One region of the Pectobacterium sp. 1950-15 genome, then DNA from elsewhere that is predicted to be linked to it. Evidence: predicted binding sites of a transcription regulator. Region 1 holds the regulator's gene; each other region holds the start of a gene.
The links. The regulator CRP, encoded in region 1, controls carbon source genes, mostly activating them, when cyclic AMP is high. The targets are predictions, from matches to a motif close to ATGTGANNNNNNTCACAT.
Positions count from the first base shown of each region.

Region 2: the regulator CRP is predicted to act here: its motif matches at 2,198-2,215, upstream of WCT94_RS11110 (GntP family permease).
Region 3: the regulator CRP is predicted to act here: its motif matches at 2,018-2,035, upstream of WCT94_RS12245 (PTS mannitol transporter subunit IICBA).

Region 1 covers NZ_JBBBQR010000008.1:215,178-219,440, reverse strand. The annotation lists gene WCT94_RS11570 (hydrolase) at 1-226, shown strand, start outside; gene WCT94_RS11565 (YheU family protein) at 228-464, shown strand; gene WCT94_RS11560 (phosphoribulokinase) at 590-1,459, shown strand; gene WCT94_RS11555 (OsmC family protein) at 1,573-1,980, opposite strand; gene crp (cAMP-activated global transcriptional regulator CRP) at 2,354-2,986, shown strand; gene argD (bifunctional acetylornithine/succinyldiaminopimelate transaminase) at 3,177-4,263, opposite strand, start outside.
Region 2 covers NZ_JBBBQR010000008.1:100,385-104,647, forward strand. The annotation lists gene WCT94_RS11095 (pirin family protein) at 1-422, shown strand, start outside; gene gntR (gluconate operon transcriptional repressor GntR) at 585-1,580, shown strand; gene WCT94_RS11105 (gluconokinase) at 1,590-2,102, opposite strand; gene WCT94_RS11110 (GntP family permease) at 2,261-3,637, shown strand; gene WCT94_RS11115 (YhgN family NAAT transporter) at 4,086-4,263, opposite strand, start outside.
Region 3 covers NZ_JBBBQR010000009.1:135,435-139,697, reverse strand. The annotation lists gene glyS (glycine--tRNA ligase subunit beta) at 1-764, shown strand, start outside; gene WCT94_RS12250 (DUF3053 domain-containing protein) at 1,050-1,766, shown strand; gene WCT94_RS12245 (PTS mannitol transporter subunit IICBA) at 2,296-4,203, shown strand.

The sequences.
Region 1 (4,263 bases):
CATCATCCATGCGAAGGACGATCCTTTCATGACGTCAGAGGTGATCCCCGATCTGTCGCAGTTACCGTCTAATATTGAATATCAGCTAACAGAACACGGCGGGCATGTCGGCTTCGTCGGTGGAACGCTGATGAAACCGGAAATGTGGCTGGAACAGCGCATTCCCAACTGGCTTAGCCCATTTTTGGACCACGCCACCGATTCCCCTTTGACGCAGGAACCCTAGCGTGATTATTCCCTGGCAACAGCTCGATCCAGAAACGCTGGATAACATCATCGAATCTTTCGTCCTGCGGGAAGGTACCGATTACGGCGAACAGGAGCGGTCGCTGGCGCAAAAAGTGGAAGATATCCGCAGACAGCTCAAGTCGGGCGAGGTGGTGCTGGTGTGGTCTGAGTTACATGAGACCCTCAATATTATGCCGCGCGACCAGTTCAATGCCGGAGGGCATGCCCCCTATTGAGCATGCCGAAAGGCGTGAAAGAATGCGCCAAACATGCTAACAATGATAAAAACTTACGTCATTTTTGAGGATGCGCGCAGGCTCTCGGCCTATGCGGGCATCGCGATCACGGAGTTACGCATCTTATGTCACATCAGCATCCGATCATTGCGGTTACCGGCTCCAGCGGGGCGGGAACCACGACAACCAGTCTGGCCTTCCGTAAGATTTTTCAGCAGTTTGACCTACGTGCCGCCCAGTTGGAAGGCGATAGCTTTCACCGCTATACCCGCCCGGAAATGGACATGGCGATTCGCAAAGCGCGTGATTTAGGGCGCCACATCAGCTACTTCGGCCCGGAAGCGAATGACTTCAGCCTGCTGGAACAGTCGTTTATCGAATATGGCCTACACGGCCGCGGCCAGACGCGTAAATACCTTCATACTTACGATGAAGCTATCCCCTATAATCAGGTTCCCGGAACATTCACGCCGTGGGAGCCGATGCCGGAACCTACCGACATCCTGTTTTATGAAGGGCTGCACGGCGGCGTAGTCACCGAGCAAAACGACGTGGCACAGCATGTCGATCTGCTCGTCGGCGTGGTGCCAATCGTCAACCTGGAATGGATTCAAAAGCTGATTCGTGACGTTAATGAGCGCGGCCACTCGCGTGAAGCGGTGATGGATTCCGTCGTCCGCTCAATGGAAGACTACATCACCTACATCACCCCACAGTTCTCTCGTACGCACATCAACTTCCAGCGCGTACCTACCGTGGACACCTCCAACCCGTTCGCCGCTAAATCGATTCCCTCGCTGGACGAAAGCTTCGTCGTGATTCACTTTCAGGGGTTGGATAACATTGATTATCCCTATCTGCTCGCCATGTTGCAGGGCTCATTTATCTCCCACATCAACACGTTGGTCGTTCCCGGCGGGAAAATGGGGCTGGCGATGGAGCTCATCATGGCACCGCTGGTGCAGCGGTTAATGGAAGGGAAAACCATCGAATAAGCATCGAGAGACACGGGGCGACCACAGGGATGAGGCCTCCCTACGGGGACCTCCCCCTGTGTTTCCCCTAATAACAGGCTTAAGTGAACAGAACTAGTGCCCAGAGAGAGGGATTATTCCAACACTCTAATTTCGTGGCTGTGCGTTACCTCAACGGCTTTGCCCAGCATCAGTGCCACAGAGCAGTATTTTTCCGCAGACAGAGTGACCGCGCGCTCGACGGCTTTGTCGGTCAGCCCTTTCCCCGTAACGATAAAATGCAGATTAATATGGGTAAATAAACGCGGCGCTTCAGACCGGCGCTCTGACGTCAATTTCACTTCACAATCCGCCACATCGTTACGACCTTTTTGCAGAATCGACACCACATCAATCGCGCTGCATCCCCCCACTGACATCAACACCATTTCCATCGGACTGGGCGCTTTATCGCCGGAATTGCCGTCCATCAAGATCTGGTGCCCTGATGCGGATTCGCCCAAAAACGTTAAGCCTTCAACCCATTTTACCCGTGCCTGCATGGTGCCTCTCCACTAAAAATTTTTTGAAAATTTATACCGTTACTGTACAAAAACCAGCGTTAATCAGAGCTTTGTCATGCTGAAGCGAGACAACACAAGACACGTCCTTAAAGCTGTGTTAAAACGAAAATAGAATAGACCTTTTCTGGACAAAGCCAGAAACGAAGAAGATGATGACGTAGCCAGATATACCCAGCCACGTTTACGTTGCAGCAAGGCAGCAACCGGAAAATCAAGGGTACAGTGGTTCCAGTATATTCCCTGACGTCATTCTGCCTAGACTGAATTTTATTTTTTAGCAGTTAAACACGCCGTACAGGGAACTCTGACCCCTGTAATTTGCGCAGTGAATTACAACAGAGGATGATAGCGAATGGTTCTCGGCAAACCGCAGACAGACCCAACTCTCGAATGGTTCCTTTCCCATTGTCATATCCACAAGTATCCATCGAAGAGCACGCTTATTCACCAAGGTGAAAAAGCAGAAACGCTTTACTACATCGTGAAAGGCTCTGTCGCAGTGCTAATCAAAGATGAAGAAGGCAAGGAAATGATTCTTTCCTACCTCAATCAGGGCGATTTCATCGGCGAGCTCGGCCTGTTTGAAGAAGGTCAGGAACGCAGCGCTTGGGTGCGGGCAAAAACCGCCTGTGAAGTGGCTGAAATCTCCTATAAAAAATTCCGCCAGCTCATCCAGGTTAACCCTGATATTCTCATGCGCCTGTCTGCACAAATGGCAAGCAGACTCCAGGTTACCTCAGAGAAAGTCGGCAACCTCGCCTTCCTTGATGTAACCGGCCGTATTGCCCAAACCCTACTCAACCTGGCCAAACAACCTGATGCCATGACGCATCCAGATGGCATGCAAATAAAAATTACCCGTCAGGAAATTGGGCAAATCGTTGGCTGCTCGCGTGAAACCGTGGGCCGCATTCTGAAAATGTTAGAAGACCAGAACCTGATCTCTGCGCACGGTAAAACGATTGTCGTTTACGGCACTCGCTAAATCCCTGTCGCTGTACCCTACCAATAAAAAAGCGTGAAGCCTCGGCCTCACGCTTTTTTTTATGGCGAGCGTCCTGCTCGCCACCCTACGGGCCGTCGCAAGCGACGTTGAAAAACGTTCCCTACGTTTTTTTATGGCGAGCTTCCTGCCCGCCACCTTACAGCCATCGCAGCAACGTTGAGAGAATAACTCAGTTCGCTGCGTTAACCACCTGTGCGACGGCTTTGGCGAACTTCGCCATCCCCTGCACAATATCGTCTTCATCAATGATCAAAGACGGCACAAAGCGGATGACGTTCGGCCCTGCCATCAGCACCATCAGACCCTGCGCTGTTGCAGCAGCCAGAAACTCGCCCGCGCGGCCATGCCACTGCGGCTTCAGCTCTGCCCCCAGCAGTAGCCCCATACCGCGAACCTGCTCGAATACAGCGTACTGCTGGTTAATTTTCTCAAGCTCACTAACAAAACGATCGTGCCGATCTGCCACGCCTGACAGCACTTCCGGCGTGTTAATGATATCCAGCGCGGCTTCGGCCACCGCACAGGCCAGCGGGTTGCCGCCATAAGTGGTGCCGTGTACCCCAACCGTCATCACAGAGGCGATTTCTTCCGTCGTCAGCATCGCGCTAATCGGGAATCCACCGCCCAACGCTTTAGCGGTGGTGAGAATATCCGGCGTAATACCGTAGTGCATGTAGCTGAATAATTTACCGGTACGCCCCATCCCACTCTGCACTTCATCAAATACCAGCAGCGCCTTGTGCTGATCGCACAGATCGCGAACGCCTTGCAAGAACTCAGGCGTAGCAGGCGTAATACCGCCCTCGCCCTGAATCGGCTCCAGTACGACTGCGCAGGTGTGATCGTCCATCACTGCTTTGACCGCAGCCAGATCGTTGAAAGGAACATGGACAATATCCGCAGGCTTAGGTCCGAAACCATCGGCATATTTAGGCTGTCCGCCAACCGAGACGGTGAACAGCGTCCGACCATGAAACGCATTGTAGAAGGCGATAATCTTGGTTTTATACGGGCTATGGCGTTTAACCGCATAGTGACGCGCCAGTTTAAATGCGGCTTCGTTAGCCTCAGCACCGGAGTTAACAAAGAACACACGATCGGCAAAAGTGGCATCAATCAATTTGCTGGCGAGGCGTAGTGCAGGTTCGTTGGTGAAAATATTGCTGGTGTGCCACAGTTTTTCACCCTGCTGCTGCAATGCATTAACCAGTGCAGGATGGCAGTGGCCCAGTGCCGTAACCGCAATGCCACCGGAG
Region 2 (4,263 bases), 110 kb from region 1:
TTATGAGTGCGGGCACCGGTATTCGTCACTCTGAATACAATGCCAGCAAGGACGAACCGCTGCATCTGTACCAAATCTGGATTATCCCGGAAAAAACTGGGCTGACGCCGCGCTACGAGCAGAAGCGCTTTGATGTGCAGCAAGGGCGCCAGTTGGTGCTGTCCCCGGATGCGCGTGAAGGTTCGCTGAAAGTCTTTCAGGACATGACGCTGTGGCGTTGGGCGCTGAAAGCGCAGGAGCAATCGGTGTATCAGATTCAGGCTGACCGTCGCGTCTGGATTCAGGTGGTGCGTGGTACGGTAGAGATTAATGGTCAGAAAGCGGAAACCAGCGATGCGTTCGCAGTCTGGGACGAAACGGCGATCTCTGTTCATGCCAGCGAGGACAGCGAAATCCTGCTGTTTGATTTGCCGCCAGTATAAGGATGGCTAAGCAAGAATGGAAAAGCCTGCGTAGGGAAGGACGCGGGCTTTTTATTTGTCACGACCTGATTTCATCCTTCAGATTATGCCCCTCAGCCTTTACTTTCCTGACGCTTTTTTTGTTAGACTTAGATTACTGTTTTTCAGGCATTTTAGTCGACGATGAAGAAAAAAAGACCCGTTCTCCAGGACGTTGCTGACCGCGTTGGGATTACCAAAATGACGGTAAGCCGCTATTTGCGTAACCCTGCGCAGGTGTCAGCCGCGTTGCAGGAAAAGATCGCTATTGCATTGGATGAGCTGGGCTATATTCCCAATCTCGCGCCGAATATGCTTGCCAGCTCCACCAGTCGGGCGATTGGGGTGCTGCTGCCGTCATTAACCAATCAGGTTTTCGCTGAGGTATTGCGCGGTATTGAACGCACGGCGGAAGCGCACGGCTACCAGACTATGCTGGCGCACTATGGCTATCATCCTGACAGAGAAGAACAGCGCCTGACGTCACTGCTGTCGTATCACATCGATGGGCTTATTCTGGCCGAACGCACCCACACGCCGCGAACGCGCCAGATGCTGGATGTCGCCGGCATTCCGGTGGTGGAACTGATGGATTCCGTCTCGCCCTGTCTGGATATGGCTGTCGGATTTGATAACGTTGAAGCCGCGCGTCAGATGACGCTGCGTATGGTTGCGCTGGGGCACCGTCATATCGTCTATCTCGGGGCGCGGCAGGATGAGCGTACGATTATGCGCTGCCGGGGCTATGAACAAGCGATGTGGGAAAGCGGGCTCAAAAGCTATTGCGTGATGAGCGAACGGGCATCTTCCTATTCACTCGGTGGCGAACTGCTGCGGCAGACGCAGGCGGAATACCCGCAGGTCGATAGCGTATTTTGCACCAATGACGATTTAGCCGTCGGCGCAATGTTTGAATGCCAGCGCCAGGGATTGCGCGTGCCGGAGGATATTGGCGTAGCGGGTTTCCACGGACACGACATTGGTCAGGCGATGGTGCCGAAGCTGGCTAGCGTACTGACGCCGCGTGAGCACATGGGGCGTGTCGGCACCGAGCATTTGCTGGCTCGTCTACGGGGCGAGCCAGTTGCGCAGTGCATGGTCGATGTCGGTTTTACCGTGCTGGACGGCGAAAGCCTTTAAGCCGCTGCGTTAGCCTGCTGCACGCAGTGCGTCAACGCAGCGCTGTACGACGTCTTCCCGAGTGCCGTCAATATCGATCTTCAGGACATCCGGTTCATCGCTGCCCGGTTCTTCCAGCGCATCGAACTGGCTTTTCAGCAGCTCCGTCGGCATGAAGTGGCCTGCCCTGGCTTTGTGGCGCTCCAGAACCAGCTCAAAGCTGCCTTTCAAATAGATAAACACCATCTTTTCGTTCCCTTCGCGCAGGCGGTCGCGGTAACGCTTTTTCAGCGCGGAACAGACGATGATGCCAGTCTCGTTTTTGTGTGCCAGGCTATAGGCGACATCGCTAAGACGCTCCAGCCACGGCGCGCGGTCGTCATCGTTCAGTGGCGTGCCGCTGGCCATTTTCTGGATATTCGCGCGCGGATGCAGATCGTCGCCGTCAATAAATTTTGCCTGAATGGCGCGGCCAAGTTCAGCGCCAACTGAGGATTTTCCACTGCCTGATACGCCCATCAGAATAATGCTTCGACCTGACATAATTTGATCTCTATCTCAAAATGTAAATTAAATGGTACTTAATGGTTCCTGATTTTAACATGTTACCCGTATCATGTTACCGGTATCAAATGATGATGTGATGCATCTCACAAACAATTAGCCAACCCAGACCGAGTGCCCTAAAGAGAGTATTAACGATGACAGAAATCACCTCCGCCTATAGCGCCAGTGTGTTGTTGACCATTGCCGCTGGCGCAGTCGCACTGTTACTGGTGCTGATTATGCGCTTTAAAATCCATGCGTTCCTGGCGCTGACACTCGTCAGTCTGGTAACAGCATTGGTAACAAAAACACCTTACGAAAAGATTGTGCCGACGCTGCTGAGTGGCTTCGGTAGTACGCTGGCATCCGTTGCCCTGCTGGTTGGACTAGGGGCAATGATTGGCCGCCTGTTAGAAGTGACTGGCGGTGCGAATGTGCTGGCGGATACGCTAATCAATAAATTTGGCGAACATCGTGCACCTTTTGCGTTAGGGGTTGCTTCTCTGCTGTTCGGCTTCCCGATCTTTTTTGATGCAGGTCTGGTTGTTATGCTGCCGATTATTTTCAGCGTAGCGAAGCGTTTTGGCGGTTCTACATTAAAATATGCCTTTCCCGCTGCGGGCGCATTTGCTGCTATGCACGCCTTGGTACCGCCACATCCCGGCCCCGTTGCTGCGAGTGAATTGTTAGGGGCTAACATCGGGCTGTTGGTGATCATCGGTACGCTTATTGCGCTGCCAACCTGGTACTTCGGTGGGTATCTCTACGGCCTGTATGCAGGGAAAAAATTTGATATCAAACTGCCTTCGAGCTTCCTGTCTGCTGTTGAAACGGATACGACCGTTAAACCACCACGTTTTTCCGTTGTTCTGAGTATTTTGTTGCTGCCATTGGTGTTGATTTTCCTCGATACCGGGCTAAACACGTTGACGGTAATGGGGATGGTGAGTGGCGATAACGGCGTGGTGCAGTTCTTGCGTATGCTAGGGAAAACCCCTGTTGCGTTACTGATCACGGTGTTTTTTGCTCTGATGGTCTTTAGCGGCAGCAAAAGCCGAGCGCATCTGGAAAAAGTTTGTGATGGGGCATTAGGGCCAATTTGCGCCATTATTTTGGTAACCGGTGCAGGTGGCATGTTCGGTGGTGTTCTGCGTGCCAGCGGCATCGGCAACGCGCTATCCGGTGCGCTGGCAGATACGGGCATGCCTGTTATCGTTGCTGCATTTGTGGTGTCGATGGCACTGCGTGTGGCGCAGGGTTCTGCAACGGTGGCACTGACGACCACGGCGGCGTTAATGGCACCCACAGTGGCGGCGACCACGGGATTAAGCCAGTTTGACCTGTGCTTTATCGTAGTGGCGATTGCGGGGGGGGCGACGGTGCTGTCGCATGTGAACGACTCCGGGTTCTGGCTGGTCAGCCGTTTCCTCGAAATGGATGAGAAAACGACCCTGAAAACCTGGACGGTAATGGAGACGCTGCTCGGCACCATTGCGTTCCTGCTGGCGTTAGTGGGAAGTATTTTCCTCTGATATGTTTTGCTCCCTTCTTGCAGAGGGGGGCTTTTAGTCACATTTTTATGCCGACTAAGAGACGGTTTCGTGCGCGATAATGTCGTTATTTTCATGCTACTTCATAGCACGCGCCCGACATGGGGCGGCTCAAACGCCGCTCGCCCCATGACCCCCTGGCTTCTGGCTAAATTATGCCGCTACGCGGTGCCATCGGTGTTCATGACCACTTTTCGAGCCGACTGTGACGCGCTTACTTGCCCCATAAACGGGGCTCGCCCTTCGGGCCAGCACAAGTGCTGTTCAAAAACGTCTCTGACGTTTTTGTCCGGCGTGGCACAGCCTTTCGCGGCGTCCTTGCCGCTCACTCGGTGGTCATGCCCATCGCTGCATAATTTTTACGCCAGATAACGTCACCCCCATAATAATTTGCACATTTATGCATAAGACACAGGGGGAAACGGAGTTGCTATAACTTCATGTAGGCACGCACGCCGTCGAGGAACATCTGCGTTGACAGCATAACCAGAATCAACCCCATCAATTTCTCCAGTGCGCTCACGCCTTTCTCACCCAGCAAACGCAAGAACACATCTGACATCAGCAGGATGATGAAGGAGATCGTCCAGGCAATAAACAGCGCCAGC
Region 3 (4,263 bases), on a different contig from region 1:
CGCGCTTTGCAGGTGATGAACTGCCTTCTTCTGCGGTGGCCTGTGCGCTGGCGATTGCCGACAAGATGGATACGCTGGCAGGGATTTTTGGCATTGGCCAACATCCGAAAGGCGACAAAGATCCGTTTGCGCTGCGTCGTGCCGCCCTCGGTGTGCTGCGCATCATTGTCGAAAAACGCCTGCCGCTGGATTTGCAGACGCTGGCCGAAGAAGCGGTGCGTTTGTATGGCGCCAAGCTGACTAACACCAACGTTGTGGATGACGTGATTGAGTTTATGCTCGGCCGTTTCCGCGCCTGGTATCAGGAAGAAGGTCACAGCGTGGATACCATTCAAGCGGTATTGGCGCGTCGTCCAACTCGTCCGGCGGATTTCGATGCCCGCGTGAAAGCCGTCAGCCACTTCCGTTCGCTGGATGCTGCAGCAGCGCTGGCCGCGGCTAACAAGCGTGTTTCCAACATTCTGGCGAAATCTACCGATACGCTGAACGAAAGCGTTAATGCAGCCGTATTGAAAGACGCCGCGGAAATTACGCTGGCAACGCACCTTGTCGTGCTGCGCGACAAGCTGACGCCACTGTTCGCTGAAGGCCGCTATCAGGAAGCGCTGGTTGAGCTGGCCTCACTGCGTGAACCTGTCGATGCATTCTTCGATCAGGTGATGGTCATGGCGGAAGATGAGCAGGTGCGTGTGAACCGCCTGACGCTGCTGAGCCAACTGCGCGAGCTGTTCTTGCAGGTAGCGGATATTTCCGTCCTGCAATAACGGCGATAGCGTTACCGTCGTCTCAACCCCCGAGTAGGTTCTCCTGTTCGGGGGTTATTTTTTCCGCGCTGTAAAACGTCCCGCCTCACCCCTGTGATCGCCTCCGTGTATTTCGATACTTAAACAATGGCTATTCGTTGTCAGACCTGGCCTTTTTCTGCACAGCCAGCCTGATTCGACTATGCTTATGTCGTAGAAAATCTTGTCATGGAAAATCCAACGTCAGCGCGTTTCTGTTTGAAGAGGACGCGACTGGCGGGGCAGTGAGCATAACAGGAGTAGGGCATGAGAAGGCTGATGATGTACCGTTCACGCTGGCTGCTGCCAGTTCTGGTTATTCTGGCGGCATTGCAGTTGGCTGCCTGTGGTGACAGTGAGGCGGAGCAGCGGAAGGCATTCATTGCGTTCCTGCAAAGCGCGCAGTCGCAGCAGGATGGAACGCTGCCGACATTGACGGAAGAGCAAAAGAAGAGTTTTGGCAATTTTGCCAACGATTACGCGATTTTAACCACCTTTTCTCAGCAGTTTAATCAAGCCGTATCCGGCAGTCTTACGCCGATGCTGGGGCAAATTTCCCGCATTCGCGTCCCTAAAGACTATCTGACACAGCGTGATGGCCTGCGGCAATCTATCGGGGCAATGAACCTGCTGAGCCAGCATGTGCAGGCGGCGAAAGTGCAGGCGGACAATGCTCACCGGACGTTAAAACAGCCTGAAGAAGTGCAGATACCCTATGAGCGGCTGTATGCACGCACGGTAATACAGCCAACTAACGCGCTGTTGCCCGCCATTCCGAATGCGATTGCTTTCGCACAGAGCCTGACTCAGATCGGCGATTTCCTTCAGGCTCAGGGCGATCAGGCCGTGTTCAATGGTGCGTCTGTACAATTCCGTACGCCGCAGCAGGTGGCGCAATATAACGGCATGGTGGCGACGTTACCCATGCAACAGCAGAATTTAATGAATGCGCTCAGAGGGGTAAGTGGCGTGAATTATCCCTAATCGCGTCGTTTTCTCATGCTCTAGCGATGCGCTATTACGGATAGGTATTCTGGATAAGAGGGCGAGAGCAGGCGAGAGAGTAAAAATAAATTGTGATTGTCGTCACATAAATAAAACAAATACGGGTCATTAAAATGTGATGTGAATCACATATAAAGGGCTGTATTTGTCTGGGAATCGGTTTAGTTTTTCATTTTTAACGGTTTTTTGTGAAGTAAATCACCTATTTGTATCGTTGATGTAGGGTGGTTGTGTGATTTTTGTCACGTTCCTGCCATGGAGTTGCGGTATGAAAACAGCGTGTTAGAGTCCGCGCTGCATACAGTAATACTGACGGAAGCAATCGGTGTTTTGATTACCGATATGCCTATAACAGCCGAGGTTTTGGTCACTGCTGATATCTCGGTAAAAATAAGGCTGTCGGTCGTTGTTGCTAACCATCGCTGCAACTAACACATATTGCCACGCCGTCTCACGATAATTACCACGCGCTCTTATTGTCAGCGCGTTTCAATAGGGGTGTGTTTTTATGCTTTCACCAGATATTAAGATCAAAGTGCAAAACTTTGGTCGCTTCCTCAGTAATATGGTCATGCCCAATATTGGCGCTTTTATCGCCTGGGGTATTATTACCGCGCTGTTTATCCCTACTGGCTGGTTCCCCAATGCAACATTGGCGAAGCTCGTCGGTCCGATGATTACCTATTTGCTGCCATTGCTGATTGGTTATACCGGCGGACGTCTGGTATTCGGTGAACGTGGCGGCGTGGTGGGTGCGATTACGACGATGGGTGTGATCGTCGGGACCGATATCCCGATGTTCCTCGGCGCGATGATCGTCGGCCCGTTGGGTGGCTGGGCGATCAAACGTTTTGACCGTATGGTCGACGGTAAAATCAAGAGCGGCTTTGAAATGCTGGTCAACAACTTCTCTGCCGGTATTATCGGTATGTTGTTGGCAATTCTGTCATTTTTGGCAATTGGTCCGCTGGTTGAAGTCTTCTCTCAGGTGCTGGCTTCCGGCGTTAACCTGATGGTACAGAACAACCTGCTGCCGTTTACGTCCATCTTCGTTGAACCCGCGAAAATTCTGTTCCTGAACAACGCGATTAACCACGGTATCTTCTCACCGCTGGGCATTCAGCAGGCAACGGAAACTGGCAAGTCTATTTTCTTCCTGATCGAAGCGAACCCAGGCCCAGGTATGGGCGTGCTGATGGCGTATATGTTCTTCGGTCGTGGTAACGCGAAAGAGTCAGCGCCGGGCGCGGCGATTATCCACTTCCTGGGCGGGATTCACGAAATCTACTTCCCTTATGTCCTGATGAATCCGCGTCTGATTATCGCGGTGATTCTGGGCGGGATGACCGGCGTGTTTACGCTGAGCGTACTGGGCGGCGGTTTGGTTTCTCCTGCGTCTCCGGGCTCTATTCTGGCAGTGCTGGCGATGACGCCAAAAGGTGCTTACTTCGCTAACCTTGCGGCCATTGCGGCAGCCTTCGCGGTGTCCTTCATCGTGTCGGCGATTCTGCTGAAAAGCACCAAGCAAAAAGAAGAAGACCTGGGTGACGCGACGCGCCGCGTACAGGAAATGAAAGCGTCCGCGAAAGGTACGGCGACGAGCGCTGGCGTCAGCGGCGATATGAGCACCGTGCGTAAAATCATCGTAGCCTGTGACGCCGGTATGGGCTCGAGCGCGATGGGTGCTGGCGTGCTGCGCAAGAAAGTGCAGGATGCCGGGCTGACCAACATTTCGGTGACTAACAGCGCGATCAATAGTCTGCCGGACGATGTCGATCTGGTGATTACGCACCGTGACCTGACCGAGCGCGCGATGCGTCATGCGCCGCAGGCACAGCACATTTCGCTGACCAACTTCCTTGATAGCGGTCTGTATAGCGATCTGGCGGCGCGTCTGGTCGCTGCACAGGGTGCCGCGAAGCCTGAAACCGTCGCAACGGCTGCACCCGCTGTAGCCGATACGCAGACAAACCTGTTCCAACTGGGCGCAGGCAATGTGTTCCTGAATCAGCATGCGACACACAAAGAGCAGGCAATCCGTTTCGCCGGTGAGCAACTGGTGAAAGGTGGCTACGTCGAGCCTGAGTATGTTGAAGCGATGCTGGAACGCGAAAAGCTGACCTCTACCTATCTGGGTGAGTCGATCGCCGTGCCGCACGGTACAATTGAAGCGAAAGATCGCGTGCTGAAAACGGGCGTGGTTTTCTGCCAATACCCTGAAGGGGTGCGCTTTGGCGATGAAGAAGATGAAGTTGCACGTCTGGTTATCGGTATCGCTGCCCGTAACAACGAACACATTCAGGTCATCACCAGCCTGACCAACGCACTGGATGATGACGCTGTCATTGAACGTCTGGCGCACACGCAGGATGTTCAGGAAGTACTCGACTTACTCTCCGGTAAAAAGAGTGCCTAATTGATGTGGCTAGTGCCGCCTTCGGGCGGCCTCTTTTTATGTTTTTTTAAGGTTATGTCT